DNA from 3 places in the Lacimicrobium alkaliphilum genome. Region 2 is predicted to be linked to each of the others. Evidence: predicted binding sites of a transcription regulator. Region 2 holds the regulator's gene; each other region holds the start of a gene.
What was found. Region 2 encodes FNR, which switches genes on or off when oxygen is low (the NO sensors DNR and NnrR bind a similar motif). Its sites were predicted from a motif close to TTGATCTAGATCAA; they were not measured.
Positions count from the first base shown of each region.

Region 1: the regulator FNR is predicted to act here: its motif matches at 5,269-5,282, upstream of hemN (oxygen-independent coproporphyrinogen III oxidase).
Region 3: the regulator FNR is predicted to act here: its motif matches at 4,745-4,758, upstream of AT746_RS16060 (thymidine phosphorylase family protein).

Region 1 is NZ_CP013650.1:4,291,770-4,300,025, forward strand. Features, by position in the region: gene rph (ribonuclease PH) at 1-420, shown strand, start outside; gene pyrE (orotate phosphoribosyltransferase) at 431-1,072, shown strand; gene tusA (sulfurtransferase TusA) at 1,062-1,307, shown strand; gene AT746_RS19220 (hypothetical protein) at 1,304-1,510, opposite strand; gene AT746_RS19225 (hypothetical protein) at 1,522-1,977, opposite strand; gene AT746_RS19230 (Dps family protein) at 2,145-2,612, opposite strand; gene AT746_RS19235 (hypothetical protein) at 2,753-3,793, opposite strand; gene AT746_RS19240 (metal-dependent hydrolase family protein) at 3,929-5,215, opposite strand; gene hemN (oxygen-independent coproporphyrinogen III oxidase) at 5,346-6,701, shown strand; gene AT746_RS19250 (methyl-accepting chemotaxis protein) at 6,882-8,256, shown strand, end outside.
Region 2 is NZ_CP013650.1:2,120,282-2,128,537, reverse strand. Features, by position in the region: gene AT746_RS09705 (DUF2987 domain-containing protein) at 1-327, shown strand, start outside; gene ttcA (tRNA 2-thiocytidine(32) synthetase TtcA) at 343-1,254, opposite strand; gene AT746_RS09695 (DUF4112 domain-containing protein) at 1,349-1,690, opposite strand; gene uspE (universal stress protein UspE) at 1,702-2,634, opposite strand; gene fnr (fumarate/nitrate reduction transcriptional regulator Fnr) at 2,755-3,486, opposite strand; gene AT746_RS09680 (sulfite exporter TauE/SafE family protein) at 3,571-4,257, opposite strand; gene ccoS (cbb3-type cytochrome oxidase assembly protein CcoS) at 4,247-4,426, opposite strand; gene AT746_RS09670 (heavy metal translocating P-type ATPase) at 4,423-6,801, opposite strand; gene AT746_RS09665 (FixH family protein) at 6,819-7,307, opposite strand; gene ccoP (cytochrome-c oxidase, cbb3-type subunit III) at 7,381-8,256, opposite strand, start outside.
Region 3 is NZ_CP013650.1:3,548,866-3,557,121, reverse strand. Features, by position in the region: gene AT746_RS16070 (efflux RND transporter permease subunit) at 1-2,238, shown strand, start outside; gene AT746_RS16065 (ribose-phosphate diphosphokinase) at 2,274-3,161, opposite strand; gene AT746_RS16060 (thymidine phosphorylase family protein) at 3,158-4,666, opposite strand; gene AT746_RS16055 (DUF1289 domain-containing protein) at 4,847-5,101, shown strand; gene AT746_RS16050 (HDOD domain-containing protein) at 5,101-5,937, shown strand; gene AT746_RS16045 (PAS domain-containing protein) at 6,580-8,256, shown strand, end outside.

The DNA of each region.
Region 1 (8,256 bases), 2.2 Mb from region 2:
CGCGGAGCGGTGGATCTGAAGCTGCTTGGTGAGAACACGGTGATCATCGATTGTGATGTGATCCAGGCCGATGGCGGTACCCGCACTGCATCTATAACCGGTGGCTGTGTGGCACTGATGGATGCCCTGACCTGGATGCGTAGCAAAGGCCTGATTAAGGCTAACCCGATGAAATATATGATTGCTGCAATTTCTGTCGGCATCTACAAGGGCACGCCCATTGCTGATCTGGAGTATCTGGAAGACTCGGCTGCGGAAACCGACATGAACGTGGTAATGGCGGATTCGGGCCAGTTGATTGAAGTTCAGGGTACTGCCGAAGAGGCGCCCTTTAGCTTCGATGAATTACAGGAGATGATGGAGTTGTCGAAACACGCCCTGCGTGAGCTGTTTGATATTCAGCGCGCCGCCTTAAACTGAGGTTGTAACCATGCAGGACTATCAGCACGCTTTTATCGAATTTGCCCTTGAAAGAAAGGTACTTAGATTCGGTCAGTTTACCCTCAAATCAGGTCGCACCAGCCCCTACTTTTTTAATGCCGGGTTGTTTAATACCGGTATGGATCTGGCGCGTCTGGGGCAGTTTTACGCCGCGGCATTGCAAGACTCAGGTATCGATTACGATCTGCTGTTTGGCCCTGCCTACAAAGGTATTCCTATTGCTACCACCACTGCAGTGGCGCTGGCAGACAAATATGGTATCGACAAGCCCTATTGCTTTAACCGTAAAGAAGCCAAAACCCATGGTGAAGGTGGCAATCTGGTGGGCAGCCCTCTCAAGGGCAAAGTCATGCTGGTGGATGATGTGATCACTGCCGGTACTGCTATCAGGGAGTCGATGCAGATTATTCAGGAAAATGGCGCCAGTCTCGCCGGCGTGCTGATCGCCCTGGATCGTCAGGAGAAAGGTAAAGGCGAGCTTTCAGCCATTCAGGAAGTGGAGCAGGATTTCTCAACCAAAGTGATCTCCATTGTCAGCCTGTCAGATTTGATTCAGTACCTTGAACAACGGTCTGACATGCAAGATCATCTGGCGGCCATTTCTGCCTACCGTGATCAGTATGGCATCTGATTTCGACCAGGCCGATCATCAACTGGATACCCTGGGCCTGCGTTGCCCGGAACCAGTGATGATGGTGCGGTTGCAGATCCGTAATATGCAGGATGGTGAGACCTTGCTGGTGGTGGCGGATGATCCCGCCACTACCCGTGACATCCCCGGTTTCTGCCGTTTTATGGAGCACCGGCTGTTACATAGTGATACGAATTCAGTGCCTTATCGTTATCTTATTCAAAAAGGGCTCTAGGCTGAGTTTGCCACACAACCTAATATCAACCGCTTGAGTCTACAGGCACTGTTCTGATCCCGGCAATGCAGGTCTTCTGCGTGCAGCTGATGGCGGCTCAACAGCCTCAGCAGCGTATCCTGATGAATACTCAGATTCAGAAAGGCTTCCTGCTCTGCACCATGATCCGTCGTCTGCTGCCTGGCTGCAGTCCTGGAATTCATACCTTATCTCCTTAGTGTCTGGTGGCATTGACTGGTAATGCTGAGGGAGTAGCTGAACCTTTGTCCTGCCAGAAAGCCCGCATCCGCTCGCTGATCAAAGCAATACATTTAAACAGAGTTTTTAACCTGGTATTGTCTTCTGCCATCAATTCTTTATTCAGCCGCTGATAACATAAGTGCAGAATATGCAGAGATCTGTCATTGTTGTTCAGTTCATCCAGAGTACTGCTGAGTAAGATGGCCGCGGAGGTAAAACTGATAATAGGGTACAAGGTGTGTGGATTCCTGTTCAGAAGAATCTCTGCGGCCTCAAAGGCACCACCGGCATAAACCACTGCTTGAGACCAGGCCTGGTACTTACGATGGTGTTGGGTGGCGCCAAGACACTGGTAGAAGTGGGATCGTGCGAACTCCGGATGATTGTTCAGCCAGTATCGGTGGAAAGGACAAAGAAAACGGGTTTGCATATCAGGCTCCTTGAAATGCATTATTCACCGCTTCAAGTTTACCCAGATGATAATGATTATCAATAACAAATGTAAATTAAATTGGATTCCCCCGTTTTGGCCAATAAAAAGCCGACCCAGAGGTCGGCTTTGTTTTATCCGGCAAATTTTATCGATTCACCTTAATGTTACTGCATGGCTCTTAGCATCCAGGCTGTTTTTTCATGGATGCGCATGCGATCTGAAACCAGTGCTGCGGTGGACTCATCATCGGCTTTCTGTGCCAGCTTAAGCACCTCACGACAGGTTTTAACCACCTGTTCATGACTCTTGGTGAGGATCTCTACCATGGCTCCGGCTCCGGGAACATCTTCTACTTCTTCGATTGAGCTCAGCTTGGCAAATGCCTTGTAAGTACCAGGAGCGATAACACCCAGCGTACGTATACGTTCAGCAAGATCGTCTACCGCCTCTGCCAGTTCAATGTAATGTTCTTCGAACATCAGATGCAGTTCACGAAACTGCGGTCCGGTCACGTTCCAGTGAAAATTATGAGTTTGCAGGTACAGGGTGTAGGAATCCGCCAGCAGACGTTTCAGCCCCTCGGCAATATCCTGTCTGTCCTGTGTTGTGATACCAATATCTATCTTACTCATTTAAGTCTCCTTTTTTGCGGGACATCTGAATCCAGTATCTCAACCTTCTGCCTGTATGGCTAATAAATCATAGCAATAGACTTAATCGCTTTTTTAAATCGGCCAGCCGGAATTTGGGCTAAAACCTAATTAAGTCAGACTCACAACCTTCTCAGATTGGAGATAAATATCGACTCACCGGGCACCGACATACGGGGTAATGCCTGTTTTACAAAATCCAGCGCAAACCGGGAAGGAAAAGTCGTAGTAAACTTAACGATCTTATCTTCCTGCACAAAAAAGAAATAAGAGGCATAAAAAGGTTCCAGGCCATCCTTTTCTATTTTGGCATCCAGATAATAACCGCTGAATTCTTTATCCATCATGTTCCAGCTAAGCACAATATCTTCGGTCATATGCAGGGGGGGCAGATTCAGATCGGTGGCGAAGTCTGTAAGATTGTCCCGCAGCTTTTCTGTTTCTTCCTCCAATATGGCTTCGGTATTGCCTATATCACTGGTAGGAATGGGATAAACTGAGACTTCAATTTTATCGTTGCTGTAGGACGGATCCCGGTAGGTTAAGGTAGAGCCTTCCAGAGGATCGTTATAAATACGTCTCTCACTCAAAGAGAAATTGGAAACCTGCTGAGGTGCCTTGAGATCATCTTCATAATCTTCAGACTTCAGATTCTGGGCCAGAAAACCTGGGCTAAAGGCTTTTTGTTTCAGGGCATCCTGTAAAAACTGACTGACCAGCTCTCCGGCAAAGGCCGCATCATTGCGCTCACCCGAACGGGAGATTTTGTATTCATACTTCTTCAGAGGCAGACCACGCCAGGTAAGGGTAAAACGAGCCTGCATCTTGTTGCGGTTTTCCCGGTAACTAAGGCTGGTAATCAGCAGTTCGTAGTCTGCGCCAGCTTGTTCAGAAATAACCACAGGAAACAGAGCGGTCTGCTGCAGGCTTTGCTGGAATAATTTCACATCAAGTGCATTTACAGCGCAGTTCTGGTGAGCGGGTTTGCGCTCACAGACTTTTTGCATATCCGGTGCCGTTGACTGCAAAAAGACACCCAACGCTGGCAGTTCCTTTTCGTTGGCAATCGGCGGCATCTGTGTCTGCTCAGAGGTCGAGCTACAGGCTGCCGTCAGCAACGCCAGCAAAGGCACGAGATATTTTATAGGGGAAAATGATTTCATCCTTGAGCCTCGGGTGATAAATCGGTGATGAAGTTTAGACTAACCTGTTGAACAAATATACTACAGATAAGCGCCTCGCGTAATAATAAGCGTTATTCCATTAACGCTTATTTAGCGCTCAGAGGGTACAAAGGATCAATTCAGTTTAATAACCTGGCCGTCTTTCATAACAAAACTGATATGAGTCATCAGGTTAATATCCTCAAGGGGATCACCTTCCACTGCGACCAGATCGGCAAGCTTACCCTTTTCTACTGTACCCAGGTTGTCCTGGGCACCGAGCAGTCTGGCGGCATGATAGGTGGCTGCGCGGATCGCTTCGATAGCAGGCATGCCGGCTTCTGTCATGAGCCTGAACTCCTGGCCGTTATCCCCATGGGCAGACACACCGGAATCGGTGCCAAAAGCAATGTTCACCCCCGCCTTGTAAGCACGAGCAAAGGTTTCTTTAATCAGCGGACCAATAGCGGCAGCCTTGGGACGAACCAGATCCGGAAAGAATCCGTCAATTTTTGCTTTTTCAGCAACCCAGGCACCGGCTAAAACGGTTGGCACATAATAGGTTCCATGTTTTTTCATCAGTGCGAAGACCTCATCATCCATATAGGTACCGTGTTCAATGGAATCCACACCGGCCTTTATCGCACGAATCATGCCTTCCTTACCATGAGCATGCACTGCGACTTTCATCTCATAATCTTTGGCAGTATTTACGATGGCTTGCAGCTCATCGGTCATAAACTGCGGGTTTTGCCCGCTTTTGGCGACACTCAGTACACCGCCGGTGGCGGTGATTTTAATCAGATCCGCACCGTCTTTATATCGCTGTCTTACGGCCTTTCTGGCGTCGGCAACGCCATTGACTACGCCTTCCTGAGGACCGGGATCACCCATCAACACTTTGGCTCTGCCGTTCGTGGGGTCGGCATGGCCTCCTGTAGTGGCAATGGATTTGGCGGCAGTATAAATACGGGGGCCCTGCACCAGCCCTTTCTCGATAGCCTTTCTAAGCGCAACAGATTCATTGTAACTGTCGCCGAGATTGCGGATGGTGGTAAATCCGGCCTGCAGGGTTTTACCGGCAAAATGTACTGCCTTAAAGCTGTAATCCGCTTCATTGAGCGTAAAGCGCTCCATATAGGCGCCGGGGCCCTGTTGTGAGCTGATATGGGTATGCATATCAATAAGGCCCGGCATCAGTGTACTGTCTGAGAGGTCTATCAGTCGATCATCTTCTCCGGCTCTGGTAAAACCTTTTTGAATATCAGTAATGCGGTTTTCGTCGACAATGACGGTGACCTTTTCCATCACCTTATTGTCAGTGGCGGTGATCAGTTTGCCAGCGTGAATATAGGTAGCGGCCTGGATGCCGAGACTGGTCGACAGCAATGCTGCGCCAAGAATAAGAGGAGTGTTTTTCATATTGTTTTTCTCATTGTCTGTTTTGTGGTTCCCGCCTCACATTAGGCCAGTTGTTGTGCCAGATCAAAGTCCGTTGTCGCAGTAATAGGTAGAATCAGGGCATTTCAACAGTTCAGAGGGTGATGTACCGATGCCAGCAGTTAAGGGGCAGCTTTTAGACAAATATAATCTGAGTGGCCCCCGATATACCTCCTACCCAACGGCGTTACAGTTGGGAGAGTTTGAGCCGGCCCTGCTGGTACAAAAATGCCACGATTCTGAAGCCGGGGCCTTGTCTCTGTATCTGCACGTTCCTTTTTGTCATTCCCTTTGTTACTACTGTGGCTGCAATAAGATCATTACCCGCCAGACGCATAAGGCCGAGGCCTATCTGGGTTATCTGATGCGTGAAATCAGTGAACGCAGTCAGATGTTTACTGCCAAAGCCGTAACCCAAATACACTTTGGTGGTGGTACACCCACTTATCTCAGTGACGAGCAGTTCACAAGGCTGATGGCGCATATCAGACAGGCGTTCAGGGTTAAGGACGATGCCGAAATCAGCGTGGAAATTGATCCGCGGCAAATGGCGTTGCACAGAGTACCGCACCTTTACCAACTGGGATTTAACCGTCTTAGTATTGGTGTGCAGGATTTTAACCAACAGGTGCAACAAGCGGTCAATCGGGTACAGGATGAGTCGCATATTTATGCGTTGGTGAAACGAGCCAGGGAGGTGGGCTTTGCATCTGTGAGCCTGGATCTTATCTATGGATTACCTCACCAGACACCGCAGAGCTTTGCCGAAACAGTGGACAAAGTTCTTCAGATACGCCCAGACAGGCTCTCAGTGTTCAATTATGCCCATATGCCCGATAAGTTTGCCGCCCAGCGTCGCATCGATGAAAATGCGCTGCCGGACAGCGCTGCGCGCACGGCTATATTTGCTAAGGCCAGCGCCATGTTATGCGCGCAGGGTTATCTTTGTATTGGTATGGATCACTTTGCCCTGCAGGATGATGAACTGGCTAAAGCACAGCGGGATGGCTGTTTGCACCGGAATTTTCAGGGGTATACCACTCAGGGAGAGTGTGACTTGCTGGGCCTGGGTGTTTCTGCCATCAGCCAGATAAATGGTCTGATCGTACAAAACGAGAAAGATCTCAAGAGTTATTACCGGGCCATGGACAATGCCGGACAGGCGACGGCAAAGGGCTATGTACTCAGTGATGACGACAAGTTAAGAGCGGAAGTCATCAAGCAATTGATTTGTCATTTCCGGTTGTCGTTCGCGAGCATTGAGCAAACTTTTAATATTCGTTTCGACCAGTACTTTAATCCAGAACTCCAGCGTCTGAAACAGATGGTCACAGATGGCTTACTGGTCATGTCCGACAAAGGCATAAAAGTTACAGAGACTGGTCGTGGTCTGATTCGGGCTATCTGTATGCAGTTTGATCGTTACCTTCCGCTGTCGCGACAGCAGGCTTTCTCGCGGATTATATAGGCAGTGCACCCATCCTGGTCTGGTATTCCATCCACATTGCTCTTCATTCAGCAACTTCTATGACAGCGAACCTGGAATAGCTGTCAATAGTCGCACATCCGTTGTTAACTCAATGGCTTAGCGTAAATTTTTGCTATGCTATGGGGCTGAGTTGATAACTTACCGTAGCAGAAGGCCCCTATGCGTCGTAACCAGTCCGTGATTAACGAAGAAGTACAATTTTCAGACCAGGAAGAGTTGGTCTCTACCACTGATTTGCGTGGCATTGTTACCTATGCCAACGATGCCTTTTGCAGGGTCGCCGGGTATGACAGGGACGAACTGTTGGGCAAGAATCATAATCTGGTACGTCATCCGGATATGCCTAAGCAGGCCTTTAAGGATCTTTGGGATAAGCTTAATCAGGGCCAGGCCTGGCGGGGTATGGTTAAAAACCGTTGTAAGGATGGGCGGTACTATTGGGTTGATGCTTACGTGACTCCGGTTTACCAGAATAATGACAAGGTTGGCTATCAGTCGGTACGGGTCAAGCCGCAAAGGGATATGGTGCAACGGGCTGAGCAGGCCTATCAGGCTATTAACAGCGGCAAGTTTAAGGCCGGCGAATTTGCAGTAAATCAGAAATACCTGCTATCCGCTGTCGTAACCTTACTATCATCAGCATTGATCTTCTGGTTTGGCGGGCTGTGGAGTGGTTTGCTGAGTCTGGCGCTGGTGGCTGCGCTGAGCGGGATATTCTGGCCAGAGATTATCAAATTTCCGGTGCAGGCTGAGACACTCAGACTGAAATACGACAGTATCAGCCGGTTTGTCTACAGTGGTAAGGGCAGCCCCGGTGTGTTTGATTTCCATCTGGGCCTCGGCAAGGCGAGGTTGCGCACAGTGCTCGGTCGTATGCAGGACGCTTCAGGCAGCCTGGTGGGTGTGGCAACACAAACCAGCCACTCTGCCCATACTACTGCCGAGGGTATAGAACAGCAGAAATTCGAGGTGCAGCAGATTGCTACGGCTATTACGCAAATGGCGGCCACCAGTCAGGAAATCGCCAGAAATACCGTAGAGACCTCCGGCAAAGTCAGAAATGCCAACGATCTCTGTGCCGGAGCCAAAGACAGTGTACTCAAGAGCAAGGGTAAAGTGTCCAGTCTGGCGGAGGTTGTAGATCGGGCCGCCAGTTCTGCTAACCAGTTGGTTGAAGAAGCAGACAAGGTGGCTAATGTAATGGGCGAAATTGAAGCCATTGCCGATCAGACTAACCTGTTGGCACTCAATGCTGCCATTGAGGCGGCGCGGGCCGGTGAGAGTGGCCGCGGCTTCTCAGTGGTGGCTGATGAGGTGCGGGCCCTGTCTACCCGAACTCAGACCTCTACCGCAAATATTCATACCAGTTTGCAGAATATGCGCAATACTTTGCAGCAGTGGGTTGGCAGCATGGAGCAAAGCAGAGAGCAGGCCATGGAGTGTGTGAGTGATGCTACAGATTCTGCCGCCGCCATGGAAGAGATCTATCAGGTTATGGCTGAAATCTCAGATTATTCAGCACAGATTGCAACGG
Region 2 (8,256 bases):
TGTGATATGTCGGTGCAACTGGAAACCACAGCAGAACATCTTAAATCTGATTACCCGTTGCACGAATTGCAGTCATTGCAGCGTCAGTACATGGCATTCTTCGACCAAATGGGTGGCTTTATGTCGTTTCTGATGCCAGAGGTGCGGGGTCTGATCATTCACTTTGCTCAGCAACCGGCGCAACAAGCTAAAATCGATGGTGGGATAGCACTGCCGGATATCAGCGACAATCAGTTGCGCCTGAGCAATCAATGGTTGGAGCAACAGAATGAGGCAGAACTGCAGTTGCCGGCCAAACCCATGCGTATTGTGGCCTGGGTTGAATAACAGATGAAATCTGACTTAACTCAGATTAATCACCTGCACTGCGGGAGCCATATCAGAAGCTGAAGAATCCGTCACCATCGGTTCAGGCTGATCAAAAGCAATATCGCCATCGGCAAAGGGGCTGTCCTGTGTCTGCAGACCCGCAAAATCAAACAGTCTGTTATCTGCCAGGTGTGAAGGCGTCACGCTTTGCAGTGCTCTGGCCATATTTTCAATCCTGCCGGGGTACTGTTTATCCCACTGCTGTAACATCTGCTTGATGACTTTACGTTGCAGATTCTCCTGTGAGCCACACAGATTACAGGGGATGATAGGAAACTGCATGTGCTGTGAATAACGATCTATGTCCTTTTCAGCACAATAGGCCAACGGCCGGATGACCATTTGTTTGCCATCATCACTGACCAGTTTTGGCGGCATGGATTTGAGCTTGCCACCATAAAACATATTCAGCAGCAGGGTTTCGAGCATATCGTCACGATGGTGACCAAGAGCAATCTTCGTTGCCCTGAGCTCTGTCGCCGTACGATATAAAATGCCGCGACGCAGTCTGGAGCACAACGAACAGGTGGTTTTACCTTCCGGGATCTTGTCTTTGACGATGGAGTAGGTATCTTCGGTCACTATCTTATAGTTAACGCCAAGCTGGCTCAGATATTCGGGCAGTACGTGGGCAGGAAAACCGGGCTGTTTCTGATCCAGATTGACCGCAATCAGCTCAAATTTGACCGGTGCAATGCGTTGCAGATACAACAAAATATCAAGCAGCGTGTAACTGTCTTTGCCTCCTGACAGGCAGACCATAATGCGGTCGCCATCTTCGATCATATTAAAATCTTCAATAGCCTTACCCACACCCCTGCGCAGGCGCTTTTGCAGCTTGTTAAAGCCGTATTTTTGTTTGGCTGTCAGCCCGGATAATTCCATCAGTATCTGCCCGGTAAAAATCAGGCGGCGATTATAACGAAATAAACCTGAGGGAGCTATTCGGCTGCTGGGCAATTATCTATGCGGATTGGTGCTACTGTTGTTGCCACCAGCTTTCTATCAACCGGAAGTTTGCCTGATTGGCCTTAAACAGCAGGTCGAACAGATCACCGATAACAGGCACTGAGCCTATAAGCAGATCGAGGAGAATATTGAACAGCATACGTGTCTGCATACTAAAGGGTACGCCCAATTGTCTGCCCAGCCAGAATATTCTCAGTGCAGGCAATAGCATAATTGCATCACCCAAAAAAGGTACCAGCCCAACCAGCGAGTCCAGTCCGAAGCGAATACCTAAAATTGAAAACCTGCTGTCTGTCAGCTCGGCCCAGTATTGCGCCGCTTTCAGCTCAGCAGGATATGCCTTCTGCGCCAATGACAGAGCCCTTATTTTTGCATCGGACTGATAAAGCCTTCCGGTTTCAGGGTCAATACATCGCAATCCAGTGCATCAATAACATGCTCGGCAGTGTTGCCAATCAGCGCCGCAGAAATACCATGACGGCCAACAGTGCCAAGCACCACAAGCTCAGCATCGATCTTTTTGGCAATGGAAGGGATCACGTCTTCCGGCAGACCTTCTTTGACGAAACAGTGTTCATCTGCCACGCCGTGGGTGCTGGCAAATGTCTGCATAGACTCGATATGATGCTTTTTCACCGATTCATTAAAATCGGAAGGATCAAACTCAGGGATCTCTACGGCAATATTTACCGGCGTACCGGGGTAGGAATTAACCAGATTAACCTGGCCCTTGAGGGTTCGGGCAAACGCCAGGGCTGTATGGGTCACCTGCTGGTTCAGTGACTGGTGATCCTTATCCTCTGTGCCCACATTGACCGCAGCAAGAATGTTACCTTGTTCGGGCCAGTCATGTTCTTTAACTAACAATACAGGTACAGGTGCTTTACGCATCAGATGCCAGTCAGTAGGCGTGAAAATGACCGATTTCAGGCCACCATGCTCATGAGTGCCCTTAACAACCAAATCATAATGGTTGTCGATCACCTCATAGATGATGCTCTCATAAGGGCGGTTATGCCAGACCACCTTGGCATCAATGGCGATATCCTTGTCTTTTACCTGAGCGTTGACCAGTTCCGTCAGCCATTCAGTTCTGTCATCCACCACGGCCTGGCGCATGGTTTCACGCTCATCAACCGATAACATGGTGGTCATTTCGTAGGAAAAATCATAGATAGACAGAAAGGCCGTAATACTGGCACCGGTCTTTTGTGCGATTAACAGGGCCCGATTCAGCGCTTTTTGTTTTTCCGTCGTCGGATCGATAACAACCAACAGTTTCTTGTAATTGACCATCTTCTGTCCCTTTTCAGTAAAGATGTTATAAGCCTATGTACAATCTAACTTTTTTTCCAATCTATCAGGTAAAAAACGGAGTCATTTTTGTTTCAGATCAAGGTTTAGTAACCCTGCCTGCTAATCTTTACCAGCTAATACCGGACTTTCTAATGCTTCTTTAAGTAATTCCGGCTTTAACAGCGTAATAAACTTACCATCCACCTGGATCATACCCAGCTTCTGAAAGCGGGTAAGCAGTCGACTGATGGTTTCTACTGTCAGTCCCAGATAGTTACCAATCTCAGCCCGGGTCATACTGAGCCTGAACTGAGTGGCAGAGAATCCACGCTGATGGTAGCGATTTGCCAGTTGTGTCAGGAAATAGGCCAGTCGCTGATGGGCCGTGCGTTTGTTCAGCAGTAACAACATGTCCTGATCCGACTGAATTTCGTTACTCATCATTCGCATGACCTGCTGTCTCAGTCGTGGCAGATCGCCGGACAACTGCTCAAGAGTCTGAAACGGGATCTCACACACCATTGAGGTTTCCAATGCCTGTGCGGCTGTCTTGTGAACCTTGTTGTTGATTGAATCAAAACCAATAATATCGCCGGGCAGATGGAAGGCCGTTATCTGTTCCTCTCCGTCACTGGCAAGGGCGTAGCTCTTAAACGAGCCTGAACGTACCGCAAATAAACTTCCCAGAGGATCACCGGACTGAAATAATTTGTCATTTTTCTGAAAAGGCCGTTTGCGCTGAATTATATTATCCAGTTTGTCCAGCTCACTACTGTTCAGGGTAAACGGCAGACAGAGCTGGCTGATACTACAATTCTGGCAACTGATGGCACATTCGCGATGCTGATTCATAAGGCGACTAAAGCTCTCAATAAATAAACTATTCCTGTATCAGCTTAGCATTAACTTGATACTGTTCACCAGCAGACTAAGGTCTTATCGCACGTATGTCTCAATTTGCCCCGCAAATTGGTTCAACAACATATACAGGCCAAAACCCAGCAGGCACAGGGCAATGATTTTTTTAGTCAGCCTGTGGCTCAGTAAGGGCTTAAGCTTATGGCTGACCACGCCGAGACTGATCAGCGCCGGCAGGGTGCCCAGCCCGAACAGGGCCATCACCATCGCACCGTTGAATGCGCTGCCGCTGGCCAGGCTCCAGGATAAGGTTGAATACACCAGGCCACAGGGTAGCCAGCCCCAGATAATGCCATAGGGCAGGGCTGCCAGTGGATGCTTAAAAGGCAGAAACTTTTTTGACAGCGGCACCAGCGGTTTCCAGATTTTGCCACCAAGCCTTTCAAGGATCGCCAGCCCCCTCCACCAGTCACCGATATAGAGTCCCAACGCAATAAGAAAAAGGCCACCGAACAGATTCAGTACCACCAGGCCATGACTCACCTGGTGAGAGAATATCGCCCCCAAACTGCCAGTCACTGCACCGGCGATGCTGTAACTAAAGATTCGCCCGGCATGGTAGCTCAACATGTAGGGCAGGGCAGACTTTTGTACAGGAATGGAGAAGGTCAGGGCACCAACGATACCGCCACACATGGCCACACAATGAACACTGCCGGCCATGCCAATCAGCAAGGCCGCCAGCCACAGCGACTCAGCGTTCATTTTGGTTGTTATCCTTATCGGCTTCTGGTTTGTCCTCATCAAACAGAATGCTAGTACCGTGACGTTCGAGATCTTCAAATTGGCCGGATTTAACCGCCCAGAAAAATACCACCACGGCCAGGGTGACCAGCAGGATAGCTATGGGGATCAGGATATAGAGAATGCTCACGAACGCGGCCCTTTATTTAATAATCGCACAGAGTTAGCTACCACCAGTATCGAGCTCAGGGACATGCCGATGACCCCCATCCAGGGAGTAAGATAGCCTGCCACTGCCAGGGGCAACACCGCCATATTGTAACCTAAGGCCCAGCACATATTCTGGATGATTTTGCGCCGTGTGAGTCTGGCCATAGCAAAGAGCTCCGGCAGCAGGGCCAGACTCGGTGTAACCAGAATAATATCGGCTGCATTCTTAGCCAGATCTGTGGCTCCACCAACGGCGACGGAGACATCGGCGGCAGCCATCACCGGCGTATCATTGATACCGTCTCCGATCATCATCACCGACTTACCCTGTTTCTGCAATGCCTGCAATTTCTGCAGCTTCTGCTCTGGAGAGCACTGGGCATAATACTCATCGATAGTCAGTTCATTGGCTATCCTGCGTACGTTTTCTTCGGCATCACCGCTGATAATAACCCGCTCATAAGAACTAAGCCGATTGAGCGTCTCTGTTGCATCCTCTCTGAGGCTGTCTGTCACCGTAAAGGCCGCCAGCAATTGGTTTCCGTTTTCCAGAAATACATTACAACCCTGCAGATCTTCAGGTACCTTGTTACGTATCAGTCTGGCACTCCCCAATCGGTAGCCTGTGCCGTTAACCGTTGCGCACAGGCCGTATCCCGGCCTGACTTCCACATCACTGACCTGTTCCGTTGTCGGGGCATCAAATGCCCGGGCGATAGGATGCTCAGAATGTTGCTCTATTGCACAGACAACAGACAGAATATGTTGTTGTGGGTGAGCAGATAAATTGTGCACAGCACTGAGACTAAAACGGCCCTGGGTGAGGGTGCCTGTTTTATCAAAAGCCAGCACCTTGATATTGGTGATGGTCTCAAGCAGATCCGCCCGCTTTAACAATAATCCGTGCCGGTTCAGACTGGCCATGGCACAGGTCAGGGCAGATGGGGTAGCGAGCCCAAGAGCGCATGGACAGGTCGCCACTAACACAGCGGCTGTAATCCAGAATGCATCAGGATTTCCGACCCAGGTCCAGAAGCCCCAGGTGAGGGCGGCTATTAACAGCACCGCCATCACAAAATAGCGCGCTACTTTGTCGGCCAGCTGCGAAATGGCTGGTTTACTCAGCAGCGCCTGATCCTGCAAGCGCAGGATCTGATTCACCAGTGCTTCTTTAAGGGGCCGGGACACCTCCAGTGTCAGGCTGCTGTGCTGATTAATGGTGCCGCCATAGACTTTATCCCCGGCTTGTTTGACCACAGGTGAAAACTCTCCCGTTAACATGGACTCATCCACGTAGCTTTTACCCTGAGTGACAACACCATCCACAGGAATGGTTTCACCACTTCGCACCAGCACCACCTGGCCGGCCTTGAGGATCTTGGCCAGACAATCAGTTGTCTTTCCCTCGCTCAGTAAGCGCGCGGTAACCGGAACATACTGGCTCATATTGGCGGAGATTAACGCCGCCTGGTGACGGGATCGGTGCTCAAGATAACGGCTGATCAATAACAAGAAGATAAACATGCACACCGATTCAAAGAACACTTCCCCCTGTTCCAGTACAGTGGCTTTGGCACTGGCAATAAACAGCGCCCAGATAGCAATGGAGATGGGCACATCCATATTTACCGTAGCGGCTTTCAGGGCTCTTATTGCGCCTCTGTAGAAGCCGGCACCGGAAATCAACACCACCGGAAGGGTCAGCAGCAGGCTGACCCAGTGCAGGAACTGACGAATATCGTCATCAAGATTACCAAACAGCCCAAAATACAAGGCAAAGGCAATCATCATAACCTGCATGGTCATTATCCCGGCCAGGCCCATTCGCTTGAGGAATGACTGACTGGTACGTTTAAATTGCTCTTCATGTTGCTGTGGCTGAAAGGGCAGGGCGTGATACCCGATTTTCTCAATCGCAGCAAGAATATCGCTTAAGTTAATCCTGGCCGGATCCCAGCGCACAAGGGCCCGTCTGGCACTGGCATTGACGCCCACCTGAGCGACTCCGGCTAACACACTTAGCTTCTTTTCAATCAGCCAGGCGCAAGCCGCACAACTTATTCCCTCGATACTAAGCTGGATGACACTGAGTTTGTCGTCAGTGGTGACGAACTCTTCCTGTAATTCCGGCTGATCATACAGCCTGAGTTTATTCAGCGTCTGTTCCAGTGCACTGTCGTCAGCTTTATTCGCCGGTTCAGTACGAAACTTATAATAATCGTCCAGGCCATTGGCAACGATAGCTTGTGCCACCGCCTGGCAACCGGGGCAGCACATCTGCCTTTTTTCCCCGAGCACCTCAGCAATATAGCGGTTAGGCTCAATAACGTCCTGATGACAATGATAACAATGCACGCTCTGGCAACCTGATGTTAAGGGATAAAAACAATGGGCTCTTGCTGTGGCAACCCGACTACCTGATAGATCCGCCACTGCTGATCAAAAGGTTCGAGAGTAAGATGCCACTTGCCGGAGATATCACGGGGTAGCTCTGCGCTGTAACGTCCGACACTGTCCCGGGTCAACATCACCTGAAAATCATTTTCCTCAAGTGTCGGGTGCTGAAAGAACAGCTTAAGCGCCGTACCCTGTTCAGGTGCAGACCGGGTAAATTCAAGCACCAGCTTTTTTTGTCTGATGCTAAGGTGTGTTGCTATGCCCAGTTCTTCTGCCTTACGGACTTTATCCAGGCGCATATTAATGGCCTTACCTTCCTTGTAATAATCTTCGATGACCATACTGTCCTGGCCACTGGTGGCCAGTCTCAGTAAGTTGATACTCAAACCAATAGAAATCACAGGAATGGCTATTAAAAACCAGGGCCAGAACTGCTTGTACCAGGGTGGGGGCTTAGGGGTCATGATCTTCCGGTTCGCTTTAAATGATAAAAAGCCCCGTCAGAACGAGGCTTTTGGGATGAGCTGAACGTTTGTCTTATTGTTCCTGAGACAGACTGTATACATAAGCGGTAAGCAAATGGATTTTATTTTCACCCAGTATATCCTTCCAGGCAGGCATCACACCGTTGCGACCGTGGGTAAGGGTCTCAGTAACGGCTTTTTCGCTGCCACCATAGAGCCAGATATTGTCCGTAAGATTTGGTGCACCCATGGCGTAGTTACCTTTACCATCCTGTCCGTGGCAGGCCGCGCACGCGGCAAATCTGGACTCACCGGCCCGGGCAAGATCCGGATCCACCTTACGGCCACTCAGGCTAAGGGTGTAGGCGACGATTTCCTCAATACCTTTCTCACCAAAGGAATCTATCCAGCCAGGCATAACACCCTGACGCCCCTGCAATAAGGACGTCCGAATTTGTTCAGGACTGCCGCCGTATAACCAGGCATCATCGGTCAGGTTCGGGAAACCACGCATGCCACGTGCATCAGAGCCATGACACTGGGCACAGTTTTGTAAAAACAACCGCTGACCTACTTTAAGGGCCTCAGGATCCGTAGCCAGATCGGTGACATCCCGTTTGGCATAAGCTTCGAAAATGGGTCCAAAGCGTTCTTGTGCCTGCTGCATCTGGCGGTCATATTCCACCAGTTCGCCGTTTTCCAGCGCCTGCTCCGCTGCAGCACGGGACTCTTCCAGACTACGTACGTCCTGGTTTGAACTTTTCCAGCCAAGCAGACCGGCAAAGTTACCCAGACCAGGATACAAGGCCAGGTAAATAACACCCCATACGATGGTGACATAGAACATAATGGTCCACCAACGGGGCAGGGGGTTATTGATTTCCACAATACCATCAAAATCATGATGCATATCGTCGCCTTCCTCGACGCCGGTCATGTTTTTTAAACA
Region 3 (8,256 bases), 1.4 Mb from region 2:
GCCCGCGAGGTGATTGCTAAAGTCAAAGACAAGCTGAAACAGCTTTCTTCGTCCCTGCCAGAAGGCGTGGAGGTAGTGACCACCTATGACCGCTCTGATTTTATCCAGCGTTCGGTAGACAACCTGTCTGACAAGCTGATCATGGAGATGGCCATTGTATCGGTGGTGTTACTGGTATTTTTATGGCACCTGGGCTCGACGCTGGTAGCCATCATTGTGCTGCCACTGGCTTTGCTGATGGCGTTCTTGCTGATGAAAATGCTGGGTATCAGCGCCAATATCATGAGCCTTGGGGGCATTGCCATTGCCATCGGTGCGCTGGTGGATGCCGCCATTGTGATGATCGAAAACCTGCATAAGACTCTGGAGAAATTTACCGAAAAACACGGCCGCAAACCGGATAAACCGGAGCACTGGCAACTGGTGATCCAGGCGTCACAACAGGTGGGCCCGGCGTTGTTTCTGACCCTGTTGATTATCACGGTCAGTTTCTTCCCGGTATTTGCTCTGCAAGGGCAGGAAGGCCGGTTGTTTACCCCGCTGGCACTGACCAAATCATTCGCCATGGCCGCCTCGGCCTTGCTGGCGGTCACGCTGGTACCTGTGCTGCTCGGCTACTGGGTACGGGGTAATATCGTCCCTGAGCACCGCAATCTGCTGTCCCGCTCACTGATTGCACTGTACCGACCGGTTTTACGTGGGGCGCTGGCCTTTCCCAAACTGACCCTGTTACTTGCTGTGCTGCTGACGGCCTCCGGTTATTATCCGCTGACACATCTGGGCAAAGAGTTTATGCCGCAGATCGATGAGGGTGATTTACTCTATATGCCTACCACGCTGCCGGGGGTGAGTGCCGGTAAAGCCGCTCAGCTTTTGCAGCAGACAGACAGGTTGATCAAACAACTTCCGGAAGTGAAAACGGTATTCGGCAAAGTGGGCAGAGCAGAGACCGCCACCGACCCGGCGCCGCTGACCATGCTTGAAACCACGATCCAGCTTAAACCCAGGGATCAGTGGCGCGAGGGGATGACGCTGGAAAAGCTGAAGCAGGAATTACAAAATAAGGTTCAGTTCCCGGGTCTGACGAATGCCTGGGTACAGCCGATTAAGACGCGCATTGATATGCTCTCCACCGGTATTAAGACCCCACTGGGTCTGAAAATATCCGGCCCGGATATGGCGCAGATCGAACAGATCGGTCAGCAGGTTGAGAAGCTGTTAAACCAATTGCCAGCCACCGCATCGGTCTATTCTGAACGGGTTGCCGGTGGCCGTTATCTGGAGCTGGAGCCTGATCTGAATGCCCTGGCAGAGTACGGCATGAGTGTCAGTAAACTGCATGATCTGGTGCGCTATGCCATCGGCGGTATGGAAGTGGATCAGGTGGTCAAAGGCAACGAGCGCTATCCCATCAACCTGCGCTTTGCCAGGCACTGGCGTGATGACCTGGACAAGCTCAGAGAGCTTCCTGTCAGCACGCAGGAGGGTGCCTATATTCCGCTGTCGAAACTGGCGGCACTGGAGATAGTGGAGGGCCCTGCGATGATCAAAAGCGAAAACGCGCGGCCGGTTGGCTGGACCTTTATCGATATTCAGGATGTGTCCATCGGCGAATACCTGCAACAGGCCAGAGCGCTGCTGGATAAAGAGTTGCAGTTACCGCCGCGCTACACGGTATCCTGGTCCGGTCAGTATGAATCACTGCAAAGGGTGGAGACCAGTCTGGCGAAACTGATTCCGCTGACCTTGCTGATCGTTCTGATCCTGCTGTTTATCACTCTGTCCAGCTGGAAGCAGAGCCTGGTGGTGATGCTGACCCTGCCGATGGCGCTGACCGGCAGTCTGTGGTTACTCTGGTATCTGCAGTTTAATCTCTCTGTTGCGGTGGTGGTGGGAATGATCGCCCTGGCCGGTGTGGTGGCGGAATTCGGGGTGATTATGTACCTGTATCTGAATCACGCCTGGCAGGAACAGCAACAGAAATCCTTAAGTGGTCTGTACGAGGCCATTATTGAGGGGGCGGTGCAGCGGATCCGGCCTAAGGCCATGACAGTGCTGACGGTGATCGCCAGCCTGCTGCCCATCATGCTGACCACAGGCACCGGCCATGAGGTGATGCAGCGCATTGCCGCGCCTATGCTGGGCGGCATGATACTGGCACCACTGGTGTCCTTGCTGGTGATCCCGGTGTTGTTTTATTTAAGTGAGCGCCGCTTAGTGGCTGATGGCAACAACTGATGTTGATGTTGCCATCAGTAATGGTGGCAATATGCTCAGAGGCAGCTTTGAATGGCGGGCACCAACAATGGCGTGATATCCACGCCATTGGAAGAATGAGGGATAGTGTTACAGGTGACCAGCCTGCTAAGACCGGCTTGTTTCAGCAGCTGGTCGGACTGACTGGAGAAGATGCCATGCACAGCGGCCCCTTCAATCTTGCTGAACCCTTGCTGCTGCAAGGCTTTGATGGTTTGCATTATGGTCTGGCCGCTGGAAATGACATCATCAATAATCACCGCAGTCTTATGCCTGTGCTGCTGCAGATCCGGCAGGCTGATGCTGACATCCCGATCACCGAAACGTTGCTTACTGCCTATCACATAAGGGTGATTGCTGCGTTTGGCAATGGCCTCAACCCATTGCTCACTCTCCTCATCGGGGCCCACCAGTAATAATGAAGATTGTGGCTTTAGCCAGTCAGCCAGTGCCGGAGCCCCTTGCACGACCACAGAGGGCACAGTGTAAATCTGATCCAGTGAGTGATAACGGTGCAGATGGGGATCAACGGTCACCAGCCAGTCGGTATGTGCCGATAAGGCACTGGCAAAGATTCCGGAGGTAACCGCTTCACCGGGTTTAAAACGCTTATCCTGGCGCATATAGCTGAGATAGGGAACCACCACGCCAACAGAGCGGCAGCCCATTTCTCTTAATGTTTCTGTCAGAAATATCAGCGGCAGATATTTATCGTTTGGCTGACATAAATCGGCCAGCACAATGCAGTCCCGTTGTGTCACTTCGGTACAAACCCGCAGATAACTCTCGCCGTCGGGGAATAACCGGGTTTCCAGTTTGCCGGTTTCGCCGTGCAAGGCTTCAGAAAGAGCCCCTCCCAGTGGGTGCGACGGGAGACTGAATAAAACAGGAGCTGATGACATCATTGGGTTTCCTTAATACTGAAAATATCCGCCTGTTGATAATAGGCCATGGCATAGTCTAGTTCGCCCCGTGAGTTGCTGTGCAGGGTAAACAGCGGGCTGTCGGTGGTAACCAGTTGCCCGACCCTGGTATGCAGGTATAAACCGGCCGCCGGGCTTGATGGTGCGCCGGCCAGTTTAGCCAGCCTGGCCAGTTGGCGGTTATCAATAGCATTAATCATGCCGTTACGCGGGGCCTTTTCTGTTTGACGGTATTTCGCGGCTACAGGCTTTTTCAGCTCTCCCTGCGTATTGATAATACGCTGAAATTGCTGCCAGGCATTACCGTTATCGAGCAGCTCAGTGGCTTTTCTCAGCCCCTGTTCGAGCCCGCACTGCTGCGCCAGATCAAACAGATGGGCTGATAACAATAAGGCCCTGTTACGCAGATCCTGCGGTGCATCGGTCTCGTTCTGTAATACGGCGAGTACGTCTGTGGCTTCCAGTGCAGGGCCGATGCCCCGGCCTATGGGCTGACTGCCATCGGTTAACACACAGCGCACGGTCAGACCGCAGGCCTGCCCTATGCGGGTAAACAGACTGATCAGGCGCTCGGCATCGGTGTGAGTGCGGACTTTAGCTGTTTCCCCCACCGGCACATCGATAACCACATGGGTGGAGCCGGCGGCGATCTTTTTTGACAGCACCGAGGCAATCAGTTGGCCTTCGCCATCCAGATCCAGGGCTCGTTCAATACGGATCAGTAAATCATCGGTGGGGCTTAAATTAACCGCACCGCCCCAGGCGAGACAGGCGCCTGTCTCTGCCACCACGCGTCGCATATCTGACAAAGATAAATTTACATTGGCAAGGGTTTCCATGGTGTCGGCAGTACCGGCTGGAGAGGTAATAGCACGCGAGGATGTTTTTGGAATAATCAGTCCGCCAGCACTGACCACAGATACCACTATAGGGGTGGTGCGGTTACCCGGCAGGCCTCCGATACAATGTTTATCGAAAACCTCTTTATGATCCGGCCAGAGCAGGCGTTTGCCTGAATTAACCATGGCCAGGGTCAGACCTGTTATCTCGTCCATATTCAGGCGGCTGCCGGCACAGACACTCAGAAAGCTGGCAATTTCTATATCGCTGTAGCGATGATTACCAATATCCATGATGATGGCCTGCAGATCCTGTGGGCTGAGCCTGTTACCGAAGATCTTTTTCCTGACCGCTGCTAATGATGACACCACCGGGGCCTGGCTGATATCAAGGATGTCTCCTTTTTTAACCATTAGCCGTTGCATGGCGATTTTTGATAATCCGGCATAGCCTTTGGCTAATACCGGGTTATCAACAATGTTAAGGGTGGCGATAATCGACTGTCCGTCGCACTCAAGCAGCAACCTGGAGTTGGCGCTGAAACCCTCCGATTGGCAGATTTCACAGTCTTCACGCATGTAGATGACCGGCTCGTGATGGGTATTGATACCCATATCTGTGGCCTTGAGGGTATTACGCTTTTTCATTGGCTTTTATAATCATAAATCCATACTGTAACTAACATATTGATAACGCAGTATAGCGCTCTGTTCGTCATCAGGGGGTTGATATGGATCAACCGGTTTATTCCAATTGTTCTCACAGGGTATGTCTTATCGCTGTCAGGTCGTATAATGACATGGCTTTTGGCAATCAGATGAATCCGGATGCAGCAACTTGAGTTTTTCGATATTCCCAGCCCCTGTATTGGCGTCTGCCAGTCAGGTAAGACCGGGTATTGTCTGGGTTGCTATCGTTCCAGAGATGAACGGCTTTACTGGCATCAACTGGATGCAGAAGTAAAAAGGCGAATTATCAAAGCCTGCAACAGACGTAAGCGCAAGGCAGAACTGGCTGCACAGCCAAAAAATGAGCAGGCAGAAATGCAGCAGAGAAGGTTGTTTTTGGGAGGGGAAGAATAATGCGCAGTGCACAAGAAGTAGCCAGGTATGCGGGGCAGTCATTCGCTTTACCACAAAGCTGCTCGAAAATACGCAGTCTGCTTGATGATCCCAGTGCCGATGCTGCCGATATTGCCGATGTCATCGCTTTGGACCCTTCCTTAAGCTCGAAGTTATTAAAACTGGCTAATAGTGCATTATTCCGCTTTCCTGCGCAGGTTAATTCTATCACCAAGGCCGTCAATGTCATCGGGGGCGAGGCCCTGTACAACCTGGCTCTGGCTGAAACCGCCAGTTCTGCTTTCCGTCACTTTGCCAATGACGCGGTGGATGTTCGCCGCTTCTGGAAACAGAGTGTGTTTGCCGGTCTTGCTGCTAAACAATTGGCCCGGGTCAGTAAGGCCAGAGGCAGTGATGAGTATTTTGTGGCGGGATTATTACACCAGCTCAGCGAACTGGTGTTAGCAGCCCAGGAACCTGAACTGGTGGCTGAATGTGCCAAATATGACAAGAAAGAACTGCCCTGGCAGCGCCAGCAACGCCTGCTTGGCTTTACCTACACCCAGTGTTCGGCCATGATCCTGCAACAATGGCAGTTGCCCAATCAGTTCAGCTATATCATTGAGCATATGCACGATGAGGTTAAAACCGCCTGTGGCAAAGATCTGGCCATTGGTCATCTTTGCGTCAGACTGGCACTGCATATGCTTGATGCTCGGTATAAACTGGATAACCTGCTTTCGCCAGTGGCGCTGAAAAAACTGAAACTTGAATCTGCCGATGTACAGGATATTCTCAAATTTACCCAGATGGATGCCCATAAACTCCTCTCAGTGATGAATCCGGATCTTTTCTGAGGACTATTCGCAATAAAAGCGAGCCACTTTTCTCTTTGTAAAGATCTCTGGTCTGACCGATGGAAGTGGCTTGTTTAACCGTTGTTAATGTCTTGCTGCAAACCTTGCTATCAGGGTAAGTGTTACAATTTGTTGCCAGCGGTTTCTGCCGCCATTTATTAACGCCTGCTGTATATCTGCGCCCCTCTATAAGGGCTATAGTAATCATATCCATTTATATCAGAAGAGGAATGGGTTTTTATACTCAGGTATATCCAGACATTCCTGTTTTCTTACCGGCTGGCGCCTATTGTCCCGCGCTATACAGTACCCTTAGTCAATTCAATCCGGGTATTGAACCGATAATTTGGTCCATTCCAGACAGTTTGAACAAGTTGATCATTATTGAGTTGTCGCCGGCATCAAAAGGTATTCCGTCCAGCCTCAGATATCCATTGTCAGGGTGATCAATGAGCACTGTGATGAAAGGGGTTGTTGTAGACCAGCAGCAAACGAAGGATTGGTCGCGGGCGAGATGGCTCAATGTCAGAGGATAATGTGTGAAAGGACGAGTAAGGCAGATGTTCATAATCGGGAGAATCACCCTGGTTTTGGCTGTCTCATGCGCGCCATCCCATGTACTGTCAGTAAGGGGAGCGCGATATGGGCTCTAGATTAACCGCTGCCTGGTTACCTCGTTCTCATTGGTCGGGGCTGTTTGCCTCACCGGTCTGGCATCTGCTTATATTGCTGCTGATGTTGGTGGTTTTTGCGGCGGACAGCTATACCCAACTGGGTTTTGCCCATGGGATGCTGTATGCGCCGTTGATACTGCTGACGGTGACGATGCTCAACCCTAAATTCGTTGTTTATTCTGCAGCGTTGGGGATTGCACTGACTCTGGCCGGTACTTTTATTTCCCCCCCGGCTCCGGAGAGTTTCGGCATCGGATATATCTGGGCCAATCGTCTGCTGGCGGTAATCACCCTGGCCTTTATCGGCTGGCAGAGTATCCGGGTTGTGCGTTATATCGCCCATATGCAGAACGTCAGACAGTCTATACAGCGCTCCCGTAATCAACTGCGGGACCATCTCAGGTTGCTCAATATAGCCGGTGAAGTCGCTCTGTTTGGTGGCTGGTCATTGTCGCTGGAGAGTCATCAGGTTGTCTGGTCCGATGAAGTAGCCGAAATTCTCAACTTGCCTAAGGGTCACAGTCCTTCTCTGGAAGAGGCGATCAATTTTTTTCATGGCCAGGACAGACCCAGGGTCAATGACGCTATCCGCGCATGCATGGAACATGGCAAACCCTTCGATCTTGAACTCAGGATACTTAGCAGTGACAAGGAACCCAGATGGGTAAGGCTGGCAGGTCAGAAACTGCTGGCAGCACAGGGGGCCACAGCCTATATCTACGGGGCTGTGCAGGATATCAGCCGCTACAAAGATGTGGAACTGGATTTGCTGGCCAGCGAGATGCGCTTCAGGCAACTGGCCGATGCCATGCCGATGATTGTCTGGACTGCCAATAGCAAAGGACAAATAGATTTTTTCAGTAAGGATGTCACTGAACTCACCGGAGTCAGTATGGATGAACTGCTTTATGGTGATGGCTGGATACAACTGGTGCATCCTGATGATGTGAAGAGAACAGAAGAGAAATGGCAACAGGCTGTGGCTGAAAATGCCGCGCAATATCAGGATGAGTTCAGGATCCGCTATAAATCCGGAGAATATCACTGGTACCTTTCACGCAGTGTCGCCAGTAAAGATGCCTCAGGAAAGACCATTAAATGGTTTGGCAGTGCGGTTGATATTCAGGCTCAGAAAAAGATTCAGCAGAATATTCAGGATCTTGCCACTCGTTTTGAGCAGACCCTGGATCAGTTGCCCGATGGATTTCTGATCCTCACCCACAACTGGCAGGTTACCTATATCAACAAAGAAGCTGAAACACTTCTTGGACAGCAAAGCGCAGAGATGAATGGCAGAGTACTCTGGAATGTCTGCGCTTCATTGAACGGTACACAAGCCAAGGCCCATATGCTGGAAGCAGAAACCATGGACCAGCCGGTTCGTTTTGAGCATTACTTTGATGACATGGGAAAATGGCTGAGTATCAGTCTGTATCCCAGCGGTGACAGATTTAATTTAATGCTCAGAGACATTACCGAGCAGCGCAATATGGCCTTGCAACTGCAGCACGCTCAGCGGATGGAAGCTGTTGGCCAGCTTACCGGAGGGCTGGCCCATGATTTTAATAATCTTCTGACCGTGATCCAGGGCAATGCCGATCTGTTGCAGGAAGTCCTGGATGGTCAGCCTGAGTTGCTGGCTTTA